3 regions of the Acetobacterium sp. K1/6 genome follow, and region 1 is predicted to be linked to each of the others. Evidence: riboswitches for the same ligand, from Rfam matches in the RefSeq annotation. Region 1 holds a riboswitch; each other region holds the start of a gene.
The links. Region 1 has a riboswitch for cyclic di-GMP ahead of U2P91_RS14520 (bifunctional diguanylate cyclase/phosphodiesterase). Riboswitches for the same ligand answer to the same signal wherever they lie in the genome.

Region 1 (4,271 bases):
TCAGGGGAAACATATGTTTCACGATCATATCTGCCTGGCGCTGATCGATATCAAAATATTTTTCGGCATTTTCAAGTGCTACTTTAGGATGGGAGAAGCCATGCATTTCCTTAATCCGACTGAGCCCTTTGCCTGTTTTAACCTTACCCTGCCATGCTTCCAGAAAAAAATCATGGAGTGTTGCCCCTCTCGCAACGGATGCGTAATCCATCCTTAAAAATCTGGCTACGCGATAGGAATAATACCCCACTGCAACAGCGTGTTCATATAAACCATTGCCATGATGATCAATTTCCCTTAATTTTTGGAATTCACTGTGTGTTAATATATCGCCAACAATGGTTTCAAACTCATCATAATACTTTTTTGTTTCCATTGAGACCTTTCTTTTACTGTTATTTATTCAGAAAAACTGAATAGAAGCTTTAAATATTATAGCATAGTATCTTTATTTTAAGTTAAAATTATCGGTGAAGTTCTTAAAAAAAACAAAAAAAGGTACGGTTATTATTGAAATCATGATAAACTAAATAAAAAAGAACAGGAAGGAAAGACCATGAAAATTAAAAAGCTACTCATCGGAACAGGTGTTGTTTTTGCAACTGGGATCGCCCTTTATCATGCTTGCGTGATCAAAAAAGGCAAGGAATTTGAAGCGAGCCTTGACAACAGTGCTGACTCCTTGGATGAAACCGTTCTGTACGGCGGAAAAATGAAAGATTATCGGGATCAGACCATGCAGGATACAAAAATCGGAGCTTTCTTTGGCGGCATGCAGCTTGACTTTTCAGATGTCGTTACTAAAAAAGACCATTATCGCATGGATATCAGTATCATCAGCGGCGGTCTGAACATCATCGTTCCCGATAATTTTAAATTAAAAATTGTTGATACCTGTAAATTTGGCGGCATTGCCGACAATACGGTTTGTGTGGACCCCGATCATTCGGTAGCTCTTTCCGTTTTTGCCGATATCACCTGTGGTGGTCTTAATTTCGAAAATGCATCCGAGTAAGAACATTTTTTTGTCAAACACTTTCTTAACATCAATAAAACGCCAACACCTCAAAAAACTGAAATCAGCCTAAGCCGATTTCAGTTTTTTATTGACAAAATCTTCAAATTCAATGACATTCATGGGTTTGGCATAAAAGAAACCCTGAGCAATATCGCAACCTTTTTCTTTTAAGAAATCGACCTGTTCCTGAGTCTCAACCCCTTCGGCAACCGTGATCAGATCTAAATCCTTAGCCATGTTCAACATACTGGTAATAATCTTTTTTCCCCGCGCATTATCTTCGGTAAAAAAAGCTTTATCGAGCTTTAAAATATCTGCCGGCAGATTTTTAAGGGTATTGAGCGATGAATAGGCTCGTCCAAAGTCATCAATCGAAATATGAAACCCGGAAGCCTTTAAATGGTTCATAATCGCAACCATCTGATTTTCATTGTCAAAAACAGTTCCTTCCGTTAATTCAATTTCAATCATCTTCGGATCGATGTGATAGCGATTGGCAATGGCCAGCAATTCCTCCGGCAATAACGTATTTTCCAGGTGGAGCCGGGAAAAATTAACCGAAATAATCATATTTGTCAGTTGATCCATTTCCTTTTTCCATTTTTGTAGCAGTTTACACACTTCTTCAAACATATAGGTATCGATTTTTTTCACAAACCCATTTTTCTCGAACAGGGGAATAAAATCATTGGGCGGCAAGATGCCCCGTTTAGGATCATTCCACCGTACCAACGCCTCTGCGCCGATTATGTGCTCATCTGAAAACAAATACTTAGGCTGAAGATATACTTCAAACTCACGATTACGCAAGGCCATTTCCATTCTATTTTCAATCGCGTTCTCAATCATCATGCTGTGACGCATCCCGTCATCATAAAAGGCGTAACTCACCTGGGAGTTATCCTTTATCGAACGTTTGGCCATATTGGCCCGATCGCTAAGGGTATGGATATCCCTGTCTTCCTCAATGAGATAAATGCCCATCGAAATACCAATGATAAACTTGGGAGAATAGCCACTAATCTCGTGAATCAGTTTTTCGACCCGCTGAGAAAACTGCCCGTAACCTTTATATTTCATTAAAACACTAAAATTGTCGGTTGCGATTCTCGAAAACAACTCATTTGTTTCAAGGTGTTCTTCTAAAATCCGGGCAATTGCCGTCAGAACCTCATTACCTGTCTGATCGCCGTATAAATCATTGATCGCCTTGAACTTATCGACATCAAAAATGATCATGGCATAGGGTTGGGTCTGGTCTCTTTTAACCAGCGTTTCGACGTCGCGTTTAAACTTGATCCAATTGGGACAGCCCGTCAAAAAGTCAACATCCTGCATCCGCTTTAATTTTAAGATTTCTTTCTTTAGCTTAAAAACAAAATAATTACTGGTCAGGCTGATAAAAAAAATGCCTATAAACGAAAAACTATAAAACAGAATACCAAAAATCGCCTGATCAGAAAGCTGAAAAAAAGAAACTGAGTGAACTATAAAAACCATCATGACCAAAAAAAACAACGCAAAGCTGAGGATTAATAACTTTTTTTCGTTATAAGTCTTCACCGCTACCTCCTAAATTGTCAAATCTAATTGAGTAACTGGCTAACTTATAAAAGTCCCTTTAGCTTTGCGTCACTATTTCACAACAGTTTTGCCCTTTAATTCCGTATTTTTTCTATTCCAACTGCAAATTTCATAAATTATGCTTCTTAATCTGCAGAGGTTATAGATATTTTGTATTAGATTTTTCGATATTGTATCATAATTGTAACGTTATGTCTTGCGTTCCTTGTTAAACTTTTTTTACTTTATTTTCACTCTGCCGCATTTAAACAAAATAACTTGACCTTCTTAAAAACGTTTTTCCAGTTCTTTTGTCAACTCTTCATATCCCGGTTTATGGAGTAGCGCAAACATATTTTTCTTATACGCTTCTACCCCTGGTTGATCAAAGGGATTTACCCCTAACAGATAGCCGTTTAAACCACAGGCCTTCTCGAAAAAGTAAATCAGCTTGCCAATGTGAAAAGCATCCAGTTTTTTTAGATGAATAACCCCATTCGGGACGCCGCCATCTACATGTGCCAATAATGTCCCCATAAAGGCTTTTTCATTCACCGCATCGATTTCCCAACCGGCCAGGTAATTGAGTCCTTCGAGGTTTTTTTCATCGTTAAAAACTTTGATATCCGATTGATCGTCGTCAATGACAATCACCGTCTCAAAATGATTCTTCGGGCCATCCTGGATCATTTGGCCCAGCGAGTGAAGGTCTGTGGAAAAATGAACCGAGGCCGGGAAGAGACCCTTGCCATCTTTTCCGTCACTTTCACCAAATAATTGTTTCCACCACTCAGACAGATACTCCAGTGAGGGATCGTAATCGACTAAAATTTCAATATTTTTACCCCGATTATAAAGAACATTCCGATACAGCGCATATTGAAAACAGGGGTTTTTTTCAAACTCTGGTTTATTATAATCCTCATAACCGGATCTTCCCCCCTCCATCAACGCATCAATATCAATTCCAGCCGCAGCGATGGGAAGCAAACCGACCGCGGTATAAACCGAGTAACGCCCGCCCACATCATCGGGAATTACAAAGGTCTCATAGCCTTCTTCGTCGGCCATAAACTTTAGTGCCCCTTTAGCCTGATCCGTTGTGACAAAAATGCGTTCCTTCGCTTCATCTTTGCCATATTTTTCTTCCAGAAATTTCTTAAAAAAGCGGAACGCCATCGCGGGTTCCGTGGTTGTACCGGATTTTGAAATCACATTGACACAGACTTCCTGATCCTTTAGTAACGCCAACAGATTTTCTAAATATTTTCCGCTGATATTCTGTCCGGCAAAATAAATTTTAGGTGCCTTTCGCATGCCTCGTGGTTCTTCATTATAAAAAGGACTGGTCAATGCCGATATCACTGCCTTGGAACCCAGGTAAGATCCCCCGATACCAATAACAACCAAGGCATCACAGCGCTCCTTAATTTTTTTTGCCGCCGCTTTGATGCGGGCAAATTCGTCATGATCATATTTTACCGGATAGTCAACCCAACCAAGGAATTCATTACCGACCCCGGTTTTATTCATTAATTGATCATTGACCGTCGTTAACTGGTCAAACCGACTTTCAAATTCACTGGCGTCTATATTTGCATAAGAGAAATCGAACTGAATACTCATTTCTTTACCTTCTTTCTAATACGATTGAGATGTATTTTCATTTTACTACATTACGGAATAGCGT
Region 2 (4,271 bases), on a different contig from region 1:
CTGCCAGCAAAGTATTTTCCCAGCCCAACAGAAATCCGGCGACCCCCATCAGCTTAATATCCCCACCGCCAAAGGCATCGGCGATAAAAAAAGCCAGGACCAACATCGGCAGACTAATCACTCCCATGCCAATCACCCGGGAAAGGAGCCCGATCTGAGGGAAAAAGAAAAAGCTGAGTAAAGCCGGTGCCATCAGCGCAATCACGAGACCATTGGGAATGGTCATGGTATCAAAATCAATCATGGTAATACAGATTAAAATGGCCCCTGCCGAGAATACTACCAGCCACTGAAAGGATAGACCATAAACTGCAAAAATCAGGATTGCCATCAGCCCGGTAAAGAGTTCAACTAACGGATAGCGGATGGAAATCGGTTCGCCGCAATCAGCACATTTCCCCCGGAGCCAGAGATAACTGAACACCGGCACATTATGATAGCCTTTGATCTGGGCCTGACAATGGGGACAGAAAGAACGGCCTTTGGCAAAGGAAATTTCTTTGGGCACCCGGTAGATGACGACGTTAAGAAAGCTGCCGATAACGATGCCGACAACAAAGATATAAAGATAAAGGATGAAGTTGATGAATGCGACCATAGACCGTTATCCTTTCTGATAGATACTAACCGCTATTTTTCTTTACTGGCAACCAGCTCCCCGGGAGCGTATCGGGTGACCAGACCGCCCCGGGTATAGACAATATAATCGATGGCGGCGTCGCGGTTTTCGTCGATGACGGTGATAACCGCAGCCTGATTGACCTCTGCACCGATATAATCAATAAGATCCGCCTGTACTGGCACATGGTAGTTGCCGGAAGCCGCAAATTCGATGGCTTTAGCCTGGGCGGCCAGGTACACCAGCCGGCTGTTGGCTGCGTAGGTGGTATTCTGAATGCTTAAGACCAGACCGCCGATGATAACAACGACAAAAAAAAGGATCACCGATACCGCCAAGGAAAAGCCCCGGCTGAAGCGGATCGGTTCTGGACTGGTGGGAGCAAACTGATAATTTTTAATTGGGTACACGGTTTACCTCCCGGGATTGTGAGATGCAAAGCTTAGCATTTGAAAGTTATATATTAGTAGTAACAAAACAGATTAATTTTACCATTTAATTTAAAGGATTGGCTTAAGGCGAGGTAAAATTGTTATAATTTTTTGTTCATGCCCTGATATTTAAAACTTGCATTTTTATGGTTTCTAAGAACTATCTGAGCATGCCTGATATAAGTAAATTACTGCTTGGGATGATCTACCTGAAATAAAAAATCTCCCCATCCCCGCAAACCCGATGACAGGTTTGCGCCTGGGATAGAGAGCAATCACTCTATGACGCATAGGGTAATGAAGCTTTATTATGTCAGTACTATTAATTCAATTTTTTTACTGAGGCATTTCCGTCTTTTATCGTAACTTGATAGCCACCTTTTGAATAAACCAGTGTCGTTACTTTCGCTTTATTAGTGGTACTCACTAAACTACTGCTATCACTAGCACTTAAAGTAATTGCCCAATATGCATAACCCCTATTTAAGCCATCTGTTGTATTATATGTTGAGTCTTCCTGCTCTACGGCATTTAAATCTCCTTTAAGATATGACCACATTTGCATACTTGCACTCTGTTCAAGCGATGGACTACCAACTGGCGGAGTTAATTTTACGGCTTTAACTGCTCCAGAGCCCAAAGCTGTCTGCAACTGACTAGGAGTCAATCCACCTTTAGCCGTCATTTCTGTTGCAGTTGCCTGTGCTGCTACATACACTTCTCTCGCTTCGGCAATATAAGATTTTCCTTTAGCGTCACCCACAAATCCCAACATCGTCGGAATCGTAAACGCCGCCAAAATCGCCAAGATCACCAACACCACAATAATTTCCACCAGAGTAAACCCTTTTCTGCTTTTCCGTATCTTGTTAATTAATTCCATTTTTCGCTCCTTATTCTTTTATTTTAAGCTCTATATAATCATCTGCGCCTGAAGATGATTTATATACCGTATCGGTTATTAACTGCGAACAATTATCTCACAGTTCTCATTTTTTGGCCTTAATCCAACCCATTTCGGGGTCAAAAAAAGCCGCACTCTCACCGTGCGGCAACTGGCTGTCGTATCATGATGGATTTTTTGTCACACCCACTGATTTAGACCCTATAGCTTTGCGTCCCAGAGTTTCCTCTGTTTTGCCTTTTTCATCGTCTTTAATTCTATTTAATCGTAGTCTACGCCGGAATAAAAGTCAAGTTAAAATTTTACATTTTCGTGACATTTTACTGCATTTTTTGTGACATGTCTATTTATGGTATAAAAAAAGCCACACCTGGTGTGGCAGCTGGCTGTCATATTATCTTGTGTCTTTTCAACTGCTTAAAAATTACACAACGATAACTTAGACCCTGAAGCTTTGCGTCCCAGTCTTTCGTCTGGTATGCTATTTACTCTCATATCTTAATTGTTGTTCGACTAAAAGTCAAGCAAATTACACGGTAAATTGTTTTTATTTGCGTCTTAGTTAGTTAAGGGTTTATTTGTTTTGGTATTGCGTTCGGGTTAATAAAAGACAGCGTTCGGGCGGTTACTAACCGCCCCGACAGTCTTGATCTACGTTGGTTCTTGGAATTGAGGTCTTGCAAATTTTCAGTGTTTTTTCAGGCGCTTGATAACCGCTCCTACGAACCGAATTCAGACGATTTTAAGCTATCGTCCAAAATACTGGTTAAACTCCTGCTTGTCGCTGGCCCATTCCAAACCGACCTCGTAGGTGATTTTCTGGTCCCGGACCAGCATCGCCAAGTCCGCATTCAGGGTTTTCATGCCGTCCCGGCCGCCGGTTTGCATCACGGAGGCCAGTTGGTGGGTTTTATTTTCGCGGATCAGGTTCAGCACCGCATCGGTGCCGATCAGCACCTCCAGGGCAGCCATCCGGCCCTCACCGGAAGCCAGGGGCACCAGTTGCTGGGTGACGACCCCTTTTAAAATACTGGACAGCTGGGTGCGGATCTGCTGCTGGCTGTGGGGCGGAAAGACGTCAATGATCCGGTCAATGGTATTGGCGGCACCGATGGTGTGGAGGGTGGACAAGACCAGATGGCCGGTTTCGGCGGCAGTGACGGCGGCGGAAACGGTTTCGTAGTCCCGCATTTCGCCGACCAGAATGACATCCGGGTCCTCCCGCAGCGACGACCGCAGCGCCGCGGCAAAAGAACTGGCATCGACCCCGATTTCGCGCTGATGAACAATGCTGCGCTTATGTTCGTGCTTGTACTCCACCGGGTCTTCAATGGTTAAAATATGGACCGCCCGATTGGTGTTGATGTAGTCAATCATCGAGGCCAGGGTGGTGGATTTCCCGCTGCCAGTGGGACCGGTGATTAAAATCAGTCCCCGTGGCTCACTGGCTAACTTCCGAATAATCGGCGGCAGTTTGAGGTCTTCAAAACTGGGAATGGTATCGTTAAGCAAACGGATGGCAGCAGCATAACTGCCCTGCTGTTTATAGATATTGACCCGCTGCCTTAGCCCTTCTGGGGTGACATGGCAAAAATCCAGATCGGTACCGGACTCCAGACTCTCCCGTTCAATCGGAGTCAACAAGCTAAAAATCAGGTTTTCAATCATTTGCGGATTATGTTCAAAGTCGCTTTGATAAAGCTTACCATTTTTTCTGAAAACCGGTGGCAGCTCCCGGGATAAATGAATATCCGAACAATCATTGCGGCGGCCATAATTAACCAGCTCTAAAAAATTTGTCATCTTGCTTCTCCCTATTCGACGTAATATGATAATTTAAGAAATTCTTCCATCGAGGTAATCCCCTGGATCGTCAGATTAGAGACACTTTTTCGCAAGGGGATCAGCCGCTCGGTTTCTTCCACATAGCTGTAAATATTCTCAATCGGTTCCCTTCGGGAAATCATAGCCCGAATGGTTTTATCGATGGCCAGAATTTCATGGATAGCCGTTCGGCCTTTGTAACCGGTATTGTTGCACATGTGGCAGCCGCGGCCCCGATACAAGGTGGTCAGCCGGGGTTCCCCCAGCAGGTCTTTCTCAATCTCGGTCGCCGCATAGGCTTCCCGGCAATTGGGGCAGATTTTTTTGACCAGTCGCTGGGCTACTACCCCGGTTAATGAGTTGGCCACCATATAAGGCTCAACGCCCATATCCTGGAGTCGCACCACGGCCGATACCGCGTCATTGGTATGGAGGGTAGACAACACCAGATGACCGGTGATGGCGGAACGCACAGCAATGGAAGCCGTCTCGG
Region 3 (4,271 bases), on a different contig from region 1:
GTCGTCTAGTTTCTTCCTTGGCTGGAGTACTATCTTAATTTTTGATGTTTTTTGGAGGAAAAAATGACGTTAGAAATGCTGATTGGTCTCTTTGGAGGCTTGGGGTTATTCGTTTTTGGAATGCACATGATGAGCGACGGATTAAAAACGGTTGCTGGCACAAAGATGAAAAAACTTCTGGAAGTATTAACCAACAATAAGATTAAAGCCATCCTGGTTGGGACGGTTGTAACGATGATTGTCCAAAGTTCCAGTACCACCACGGTGATGGTGGTCGGCTTTGTTAACGCCGCCCTGATGACCTTGACCCAGGCAGCAGGAGTTATTTTAGGAGCTAATATTGGAACCACCGTCACGGCCCAGTTGATCGCGTTTAATGTCACTGAGTTGGCACCGATTTTTATTGGTATTGGTGCAATGATGGCTCTGTTTAGCACCAAGAAAAAGAATAAAGATCTGGGGAGTATTATTCTTGGTTTTGGGATTCTTTTCTATGGGATTGCGGCCATGTCAACGGCCATGAAACCGCTTAGAGAAAGTGAAGAATTTATTTACCTGCTCTCAACCTATGGAACAAATCCACTGCTTGGTGTGCTGATTGGAACCCTGATTACCGCTGTGATTCAAAGCAGTAGTGCTTCTATCGGTTTGCTCCAGGCGCTGGCCCTTTCTGGGGTTTTTGTCAGTATCGGGGGAACTGGAGCAATCCAGATTTGTTTACCGATTCTTATTGGTACTAATATTGGTACCTGCGTCACAGCATTGCTTTCCTGTATCGGAACCTCCACAGCAGCAAAAAAAGCAGCTTTTATCCATCTTTTTGTCAATATTTTCGGTGCTGTTTGGGTGATGATCTTATTAACCATCATGAATAATTTAGTGGCTGTCAATCCGGTTTATGAATTCATCGTTACTATTTCAGGCTCATTGATTAACGGTGGCGGTGATATGGTACCCAATGTGGCCCGTCAAATCGCGATGGCGCACACCCTTTTTAATGTTGCAAATACGATTGTATTACTCCCGATCATCGGCTATTTTGTTAGCTTTCTGGACCGCGTCTACCCGGAGAAAGAGGAAGACAAGGGGTTGCAGTTGGATGACCGGTTGTTTAATAATCCTTCCATTGCTTTGGGACAGGTGGTCAGAGAAACGAATCGACTGGCAAAAATGAGTTTTAAAAATTTCAGAGTCGCCTGCGAATCGATCATGGATGGCAATGAAAAACTGGTTGAAAAAATTGTTAAGCGGGAAGAACGTATTGATGAATTTCAACAGGGAATTGTCGAATATTCCGTTAAATTGTCCAATGAAAACATGTCAGAAGAAGAGAATGAACGCCTGGCTTTCATCCTTAAAGGAAGTCATGATTTAGAAAGAATTGGTGATCATGCCATGAATATTGGTGAATTGGCAGAAATGCGGGCCACCAATAAAATCGTCTTTAGTGATATTGCCAATCAAGAAGTGTTAAATTTAATCAGTTTAACTACCAATACGCTTCGGGATATGGTAGAATTAATGGAAACAGAAGAGACAGACCTGTGTTATAAGATTCTTGATGAAGAAGAAGAAATAGATGAAATGACTGAAAAATTAAAAGATGATCATATTCGCCGTCTTAATGAAGGAATCTGTAATCCTTATGCTGGTGTTATATTTCTGGACTTGTTAACAAACATTGAACGGGTTGGCGATCATGCCTCAAATATAGCCCATGGGATACTGGGATTGAAGCTTCATCAGGGGCTCATTTCCCAGCGCGAGTTTGACAGTGAAACAAAGGTTGAACACGCTTAGAATTAAAACGGATAAAGGGTGGACTTGACACCTGTAAGCACAGCTAAACCGCGGTTATTACAAGTTTTAAAGCTTTAAGGAAAGGATAATTTTTATTGACAGTTGGTCGTAGATGGAGTAATGTTATAACAACATAATATTGGCATACTTATTGAAAAGTAAGGGCGCAAAACTATAGGGTCTAAATACAGTGTTATATGACAGCCAGTTGCAAAAAAGTAATCACAAAATGTGATGACATTTAAAAGCAACGGCAGAGTCGTTGCTTTTTTGTTTGAATGGTTTAGGCATATCGTTTTGTGAGTACTTTGTTTTGAGATCAGTAGTTGAGATTACCCGGAAATTAAAAACACTTAAATGAGTTGCGTCGCATTAAAGTAGTGATATATAATAAAAAATAAATACGGTTATACCAGTCCGTTGGATTGTGATATAATACTCGAACACTTTATTGTGCTCGAGTTAGCTCCAAGACAATTATGTTTTGGTGAAGAATTAATTTAACGAAGGGAGGTAGACAATGAATTTAGAGTTTCAATCGGCAACAAAGCCGACACTCAATGGGGTTCGGGGGATTAGTAAAAATGCTGAGAACGCGTCAACCCAACACACAAAAGGCCAGGAAAGAAGCGCCCAGTTTAGAGATCTGCTTAATCAGTCAAAACAGGAAATCAAGCAGGCGGATCGTCAATTGGAGAAAACACGGGAAAATCGCAAAGCATCAGAGTCAACGGCACAAAGTAATCAACAGGAAAAAGAACAGTCGTTGTCAGATGTTAGTGAAGTTCGATCTGACGAGAGCCCATCTGGAAAAGTAGAGGAACTCAAGGATGAGGGAAGTCAGGTAAACGATTTGATACCAACACTTGATCCGTCTTTACTGATTGGCGTACAAAATGTTCAAGGTGACAAAAAGACAGCCGTAACGGGTCTTGGCCTGAACTTAGGGCAAGAAGAAACGACGCCAGCAGATCTTATCAGTCAAGAACAAGTGATTCCGTTAATCGACAGCAGTAAGAAAGCGCAAGATGTATCCGTTTTAAAAGGTGTTGCTGAGTTTGAGCAAATGGAAAATGTTAAGGTTTTGTCACAAAACCCCGACAAAGTAGAAAATCAGGAAACCGAAGACCTTTTAGAGGTATTAAGCGGGACCAAACCGGAGGTGGAAGTAACAAAAGAAGTGAGTAGTAAAGTTGATTTTTCACAACAACTCGTAGGTAAAACAAACCTAAACGATGACACAAAACAGCAGACTGCTCAAGGTATTGAACCAATGGAAGAGAATCAAATTGCGACAGAAAAAGCAGCTACCGTTATCAACGGAAAGGCCGATTCTGAACAGCAGACTGCTCAAGGTATTGAACCTAAGGAAGAGAATCAAATTGCGACAGAAAAAGCAGCTACCGTTGTCAACGGAAAGGCCGATTCTGATTTAGCAAAAGAGACGGGTTTGGAACAAACAAAAACAGTGGATGTTCAGAAAAGCGCAATCAACCAGACCGAAAACCAGAATCCCGGTGAACGCGGCGTTCAGGATCTTAGTTCAATGGGCGTCAGCTCAAATAAAGGACCTGAAGTTGGGCATAGTGCCAAGGTAGAGGTCGCGCAACAGGTCGAGCAGAAGATTATCCAGAATTTCGAACCAGCTAAACCAATGACATTACAGATGACACTGTCTCCGGATAACTTGGGTGATATTGATATTAAGCTGAGTTATAATCAGGGAAAACTCATTATTGACATTATGGCAGCAAGCAGCGAAACCCAAAAACTGTTGGGAAATCAAATCAATCAATTGGTGCGTGGCTTAGCTCTGCAAAATGTCCAGGTGGAAACGGTCCACTTGAATACACCAGTGGAAGCGACAGAAAATGGTGAAAGCATGGGTTCTCTTTTAAATGATGGCTCACAGTTTTCACAGCAGCAAAACAATGCACCCTTAAAAGAACAATTTTTAAGCAAAGGAACCATTCAAAATAATGCTTTTAGTAATGGTGCTCAAGACAGCAATGATGAACTGATTAGTCTAGCCCAGAATCTTCAGTACAATGGACAGCGAAGGATTAATTACTTAGTATAAAATGAGTATAAGGAGGAAAAAATCATGGCAATCGATGGAATTAACAATTATTTAAGTACGTCAGCAACAGCAGCAACAACGACAGCTGCGCAAACTAAAAAAGCGGGCACATCTCTGGATATGGATGACTTTTTAAAACTGATGGTCGCTCAGCTTCAGAATCAGGATATGAACAACACCGCCGATACATCCCAATATACCGCCCAGATGGCACAGTTTTCGATGGTTCAGGCATTAACGGAGCTTAATGAGATGACCAAAACGACGTATTCGATGAGTTTGATTGACAAAGATGTTATACTGGCGGAAAATGCTGCGGACGGTTCACTTCATGTTGTTGCAGGGACGGTACAAGGCGTTAATTTATATGATGGTGAAGCACAAGTTATTG

Region 2: it holds a riboswitch for cyclic di-GMP, as region 1 does, so the genes downstream of both, U2P91_RS04915 (type II secretion system protein) here and U2P91_RS14520 (bifunctional diguanylate cyclase/phosphodiesterase) in region 1, are expected to answer to the same signal.
Region 3: it holds a riboswitch for cyclic di-GMP, as region 1 does, so the genes downstream of both, U2P91_RS07490 (flagellar hook-length control protein FliK) here and U2P91_RS14520 (bifunctional diguanylate cyclase/phosphodiesterase) in region 1, are expected to answer to the same signal.

The regions. Positions count from the first base shown of each region.
Region 1 is NZ_JAXQGA010000019.1:32,684-36,954, reverse strand. It holds gene U2P91_RS14530 (phosphohydrolase) at 1-376, opposite strand, end outside; gene U2P91_RS14525 (LiaF domain-containing protein) at 557-1,015, shown strand; gene U2P91_RS14520 (bifunctional diguanylate cyclase/phosphodiesterase) at 1,085-2,581, opposite strand; cyclic di-GMP riboswitch class I at 2,609-2,684, opposite strand; gene U2P91_RS14515 (glucose-6-phosphate isomerase) at 2,870-4,207, opposite strand.
Region 2 is NZ_JAXQGA010000004.1:124,877-129,147, forward strand. It holds gene U2P91_RS04905 (prepilin peptidase) at 1-598, opposite strand, end outside; gene U2P91_RS04910 (hypothetical protein) at 631-1,029, opposite strand; gene U2P91_RS04915 (type II secretion system protein) at 1,373-1,933, opposite strand; cyclic di-GMP riboswitch class I at 2,098-2,202, opposite strand; cyclic di-GMP riboswitch class I at 2,329-2,447, opposite strand; gene U2P91_RS04920 (type IV pilus twitching motility protein PilT) at 2,702-3,757, opposite strand; gene U2P91_RS04925 (GspE/PulE family protein) at 3,769-4,271, opposite strand, start outside.
Region 3 is NZ_JAXQGA010000006.1:182,817-187,087, forward strand. It holds gene U2P91_RS07485 (Na/Pi cotransporter family protein) at 64-1,800, shown strand; cyclic di-GMP riboswitch class I at 1,932-2,016, shown strand; gene U2P91_RS07490 (flagellar hook-length control protein FliK) at 2,321-3,880, shown strand; gene U2P91_RS07495 (flagellar hook capping FlgD N-terminal domain-containing protein) at 3,905-4,271, shown strand, end outside.